Regions from separate parts of the Idiomarina sp. 29L genome, predicted to be linked through region 2. Evidence: riboswitches for the same ligand, from Rfam matches in the RefSeq annotation. Region 2 holds a riboswitch; the other holds the start of a gene.
The links. A riboswitch is a leader RNA that binds a small molecule or an ion and turns the genes downstream of it on or off. The one in region 2 is predicted to bind thiamine pyrophosphate.
Positions count from the first base shown of each region.

Region 1: linked by a shared signal. The riboswitch ahead of thiC (phosphomethylpyrimidine synthase ThiC) and the one ahead of EST55_RS11825 (TonB-dependent receptor) in region 2 are both predicted to bind thiamine pyrophosphate.

Region 1 is NZ_SDJS01000001.1:413,666-416,877, forward strand. It holds gene thiC (phosphomethylpyrimidine synthase ThiC) at 1-1,263, opposite strand, end outside; TPP riboswitch at 1,355-1,468, opposite strand; gene EST55_RS02040 (SCO family protein) at 1,521-2,180, opposite strand; gene EST55_RS02045 (formylglycine-generating enzyme family protein) at 2,177-2,950, opposite strand; gene EST55_RS02050 (multicopper oxidase domain-containing protein) at 2,961-3,212, opposite strand, start outside.
Region 2 is NZ_SDJS01000005.1:230,904-234,115, reverse strand. It holds gene EST55_RS11825 (TonB-dependent receptor) at 1-1,245, opposite strand, end outside; TPP riboswitch at 1,295-1,393, opposite strand; gene fre (NAD(P)H-flavin reductase) at 1,434-2,135, opposite strand; gene ubiD (4-hydroxy-3-polyprenylbenzoate decarboxylase) at 2,136-3,212, opposite strand, start outside.

The sequences.
Region 1 (3,212 bases), on a different contig from region 2:
CGTAATATGATCATAGCCGGGGGCTATGTCTGTGGTTAAGGGTCCGAGTGTATAAAAAGGCGCTTCATGGCAATGTTTTAGCTGTTCGTCCATGTTTTCCTGAATTTTATGCATGGGGACATGGCCCGGACCTTCAATCATGACTTGTACGTCATATTCCCAGGCTATCGTAGTCAGCTCACCTAAAACACGGAGCTCAGCGAACTGAGCCTTGTCATTGGCATCAGCAATAGACCCCGGACGTAAGCCGTCACCCAATGACAGCGAAACATCATATTTTGCACATATCTCACAAATATCGCGGAAATGTTCGTACAGGAAGCTCTCTTTACGGTGCGCCATGCACCACTTAGCCATAATCGAACCACCGCGCGATACAATACCCGTCACTCGGTTAGCCGTCAGTTCGATAAAGTCATGTAACACGCCCGCATGAATAGTGAAGTAGTCAACGCCTTGCTCAGCTTGCTCCAAAAGCACTTCCTTAAATATCGGCCAGGTTAGGTCTTTGGCGATACCATTAACGCGCTCCAGTGCCTGATAAATAGGAACGGTACCAATGGGAACCGGGCTGTTGCGTAGAATCCATTCTCGGGTTTGGTGAATATTACGTCCGGTCGACAAGTCCATTACCGTATCCGCCCCCCAACGAGTGGCCCAAATCAGCTTTTCAACTTCTTCTTCAATCGATGAACTGACCGATGAGTTGCCGATATTCGCGTTTACTTTCACTAAAAAGTTGCGACCTATGATCATAGGCTCAGATTCCGGGTGGTTCACATTGGCCGGAATAATGGCGCGACCTTTGGCAACCTCATCACGAACAAATTCCGGGGTTACCGGGTTGTCTAAATGCTCCCGACCCATGTTTTCCCGCAACGCAATAAATTCCATTTCGGGAGTCACAATGCCACGGCGCGCATAAGCTAGCTGTGTCACGCCGCTTTTGTCGGCATTTTTAGCCCTTGCGCTTATCCAGCCTGATCGCAGTGGTTTTAGTCCGGTTTTTACATCGACGACTGAGTTAGGGTCACCATAGACACTGGATGTATCGTAAACGTCTACGGGTAAATTGGGGGGGAGCGTTACGCCTGGTGTTGGCTGATGCAAAGTTTCGCTTAAATGAATACGGCGAAATGGCACATGAATATCAGGCTGACTGCCTTGAAGAAATTCACGGGTTGAATTAGGAAAATAGCGGCCCGAAACGGACGTTAAAAACGATTCTGCTTGTTGGCGATTTTGACGATTAGTTGATGACATAGCATTCTCTCCAGCTAAAAAATAACAGGGTTTAGAGATGCTTGTCAGGAGTGTTGAAAGGAACAATAGCACTGAAAAAGGGAGACTCCCTGGCCATTGCTCTCTTGTTCCCTTCGCAGGTATTAGCCTGATCAGGTTCAACGGATCCCGCTTTGCGGTCTCAGCCTGTCACTCTTTAAGTAACGAGGCACTCCGACAAGATTCTTTTTTAGTGGAACAAAATACTTAGCTTATTGCAACAACGAATGCATTATTCATTACTTCTGTGTCAATTTATTAACGACTTTGGCAGCGTCTTCCATTGGCTGGCCTAAGCCTTCAACACGGTGTTGAATAACGCCATTTTCATCGAGCACGGTAATCAGATTGCTGTGGTCAAAATCCCCGTCAGGCCGCTTTCTGTAGCGAACACCCAGCACGGTTGCCAAGGTCCGAATATCTTGATCTTCGCCGTGTAGAAAGATCCATCTATTGCTGTTTAGCTTGTACTGCTTAACGTAGTCAGCCAACGCTTTTGGTGTATCGCGAGAGTTGTCGAAGCTGACCATCACCAGTTTCACTTGCTTTTGAGCTTCGTTACTCAAACTGGTGTACAGACGTTTAGCGTCATTGACGAGAACCGGACAGGCGGTGGTGCAGCTGCCATATATCATTGAGACAATGACCGGCTGCCCTTGTAAGTCAGCTAGTGTCATATGCTCACCTTTGTGTGTTATCCAATGCCCATCAACCTGATACACCGATGAAGAATGCGATACTTTCGCGGCTTTCATGCTGGTGTGGTTTTTATGACTTGCGTGGTTCCCATGTCCAGATTTGTGTTGAGAGTGATCTTGTGCGACTGCCGGAGCCAATGCAAGCAGGGCGCTTGATAGAATCAGTGCCGCATAAGCGGATGGTTTAAATAAGTTGTTCATAATTGGTCTCCGTTGTCGGAATGAATGTCGTAAGCACAGCGAAAACCCATGGTGCTGGTTGAGCTCTGTGGTGCGTAGTCGCTACGAGACTGATAGCGAAAAAATGTGGCGTAATTGGCTTTGGTAAAGCTCGATAAGAAACGCGCTCCATCGCCGCAAGAGCCCGATAATAAGTCGACATCATCACCGTTGGTTAACAGTAACTGATAGTCTTCAACCCACTCGTTAACCCGGTCATACATATGACTGAGCTCAGTGGCATTAATGTCCACGGTTTGTTCGTCGCTTTTCGGTTGGCTGTACCAGGCAAATAAGTTGCGTGCATAATCGTCATCGCTGATGTTTTGTTGCTGACGATATTGAACAGAGGCGTATTCCCATTCATTGAGGCTGGGTAAACGACCACCTTGTGCAGCACAATATTCACGTGCCGCAAACCATGACACATAAGTGACTGGATGATCCGCCTGGCCGTTAGGGTAAGCGTCTTTTTTAGGCCAGTGCTTTAGGTAATTTCCGTCGTGAAACAGGGCAGCGATGTTGTCTCGCTGCCATTTAGGGTGGCTGTTAACAAAGTCGAGAAAAAGTTGGTTAGTGACCGGAGTTGCGTCAAGCATGAAGCTATTAATTTCAATGCTAAGACGTTCCTTGTCCAACAAAACCGGCGGTTCAAACTCGCCACCATTAATACGGACTGGGTCTGAGAGTACTAGCGGTGACGCTGTCAGCGTAGAGAACATAAGTCCCGCAACTCCAAGCCACTTAACCATAACCGTCTCCTTACTTGTCTTTACGTGGACCCGCAATAAGGGCACCAGCAGCGCCAAGCTCAGCATCAGCAAACTCATGATCGACTAGCTTGTAGATGCCTTCTTCTGGTACGACAAACTCGATAGTTGCGCTATTACTTGCGCCGAGTAAAACGGTTTGCATGCCGTACCAATCGTTACGTGGGTCGCCTTCGTACCAAACGCGGTCAAAGATAGCGCCAATAACATGGAAGCTGGAAGTACCAGAAGGTCCTGCATTTAG
Region 2 (3,212 bases):
ACGCAAGCCGCTAATAGTGGAGAATTTCTCACTCCAGTGCTGCGTTAATTCGCCATAGACCGCGGCATGTTGACTGCGATAATCACTTTGGAAAATATCCGGCTGGCCTAAGTCCCAATTAAAGTAATCACGCGTCAGCGCTACGTCTTTTTCATAGTAATAGGCTCCCGCTACCCACTCAGTGGCTACCCCAAATAACGCTTCAGGATCGATTGATAACCAACTAACCTCGGCTGTTTTGTCTTTTCTGTCTCGAAGGTAGGCATCAAATGACGAGTACTCCCAACCAGGAGCAATCCCAACATACGTCCAGTCTTCGTCAAAGGCGTAAGCAGTATCTGCGTTTAAAACACTGGCTGACAACTCAAGCCGGCTGTTATCCCAGCCTAGATAATTCAGAGTCGTTTTTACCGCTTCACTTTCCAGGCGATCGTACCCCGGCTCATCTGACAACGTCGTTCGGTTGTTATCAAGGCTAAAGGCATCGTAACCGTTATCAACATCGTTGTAGTGCAGGACGGTGTCTAACGTCCAGTTCTTGGTAAATTCGGTGTTCAACAAAAGCCGTACGCCAAGTTCATCCCGATTGTTCGTGTCGTCTCGATCTAAATAGGTATTCTCAATGTAGCCGTCTTGCTTAAACTGACTGACAGAAAAGCGAGCCTTACCCAGTACGCCCAGTTGCCCGCCTAATGCTAAGCCCCCCATGCGTTCGTCGTAATTGCCGGCTGACAACTCAAACTGACCGCTAAAGTCACCCGAGGGCTGTACACTATCCATCAACACCAAGCCTGCCATTGCGTTCACGCCAAAACGACCGCTTTGGGGCCCTCGAAATACCTCAACCTGGTTGATATCGAAAAGCGAGGCGGCCGTACCTAAGCCGCTGTAATCAATACCATCTATAATAAGACCGACAGACGGGCTAATCGGATCAACAAATTGAGAACGCTCGCCCATGCCGCGAATCTGGATAAAGCGTGCGGTCGATGTCCCCCCGGAGAAGTTGACGTTGGCAAAGCTGTTGAGCGTATCCTGCAAATGCTGCGCATTACGCTGCTGCATCGCATTTTGGTCCATAATTGACACACTGCTGGTGGTTTCATTCAGCGTGCGTTTGTGAAAGTCGCCGCTGACTTCAATGATTTCGAAATCGCTGGCGTTATCCTGACCATAAGCCAGAACCGGCGTTTGTAATAATGCTAAGCCAATACTGGCTGCTAAGTAAGATGTGAATTTTTGCATGGATCATTTCCTCAAAACAAAGTCAGAAACGATCCGGTAAGGCTGTATTAGACGGGTTTTCTACCATCCCTACGCCAGTATTAACCGGATCAGGTTTAAAGGGTTCGCTTTCGCATCTCAGCCGTTGCCGGCACCCCTTGGTAAAGCGGCGTCAGTATAACGCAGCTTATTGCATTAACAAATTGTCTTTAAATAAACGACAGAGCGTCACCGTAAAGGTTTTCTAACAGTACGCCTTGAGCGACAAAATCGTCTCTAATAACGCGCACCATTTCAAAACGGCCTGCCATGTAAACTTCACAGTCTTGCAAGTCCTGTTGACGCGCCATTACCGCCTGGTGGACTAACCCAATAGAATACGGCCAGTCGCCAGCGGCGTCTTCAACCACCGGGTGATAGTCAAAGTGTTCATATTGTTTTGCTAATTGCTCAAGCTCGTCATGCAGGTACAAATCGGCCAGGCTCTTTGCGCCCCAATATAACGTTAATGGACGCTCCGGCGTTGCTCGTAAATGTTGCTGTAAAATTGAATAAGCATAAGAAAAGCCCGTACCGCCGGCAATGATGACAGCAGGCTTATCGCTGTCTTGTCGATAAAACGCAATGCCGTCGGGTCCGTCGACTTCCAGCTCTCCCTCTGCGCGTATTTTATCCAACACTTCCATCGCATAGGCGTTGTCTGGCGTCGCTCCTACATGAAGTAACCACTCACTTTCCTTCGATGGGCATGATGCGATACTAAAAGGTCGCTTATCTCTCTCGCCCATAACCGCCATCATATATTGGCCTGCTTTAAACTCAACCGGCTGCGGCAACTGCAAACGCACTTCCCACACAGCGTCCGCTAACTGGCGCGAAATTTCGGCTTTACAGGTCATTTGTTGACTCATTCACGACTCCATAATGTTCAGTTCGTCCCACAGCTGGTCGACACGCTGCTTAACTTCTTCACTCATGACAATAGGCTCGCCCCATTCGCGGTCAGTTTCACCGGGCCATTTGTTGGTTGCGTCCATGCCCATTTTTGAGCCAAGACCCGACACCGGAGAGGCGAAGTCGAGGTAATCAATTGGCGTATTCTCAACCAATGTAGTGTCACGCGCCGGATCCATTCGGGTCGTCATTGCCCAAATTACATCTTTCCAGTCACGTGCATTCACATCGTCGTCACACACAATCACGAACTTGGTGTACATAAACTGACGCAAGAACGACCAGACGCCCATCATCACCCGCTTGGCATGGCCTGAGTACTGCTTCTTCATAGTAACTACGGCTAAACGGTACGAACAGCCTTCCGGCGGCAGATAAAAATCGACAATTTCCGGAAACTGCTTTTGCAGTAACGGAATGAAAACTTCGTTCAAAGCCACACCCAATACTGCGGGCTCATCTGGCGGCCGACCGGTATAAGTGCTGTGGTAAATCGGGTCTTTACGATGGGTGACATGAGTCACGGTAAACACCGGAAACTCATCCACTTCGTTATAGTAGCCGGTATGGTCACCGTACGGCCCTTCGGGCGCTGTTTCACCCGGCTCAATGTAACCTTCCAGAATAATTTCTGCGTGCGCCGGAACTTGTAAATCATTGCTTAGGCACTGTGTCACTTCGGTTTTACTGTCGCGCAGCAAGCCAGCAAAGGCGTATTCAGAAAGGCTATCCGGTACGGGCGTCACCGCACCTAAAATCGTGGCGGGGTCAGCGCCTAATGCAACGGAAACCGGGAACTTTTCCCCAGGATGCTGCTGGCACCACTCCTGAAAGTCCAGCGCGCCGCCACGATGCGACAGCCAACGCATAATGAGCTTATTCGGTCCCAAAAGTTGCTGGCGATAAATACCTAAGTTCTGGCGCTCTTTATGTGGTCCCCGAGTCACCGTAAGCCCCCATGTGACTAACGGCGCTACATCGCCCGGCCAACAATGCTGAATAGGTAACTTAGTTAAGTCGACCTCGTCACCGCT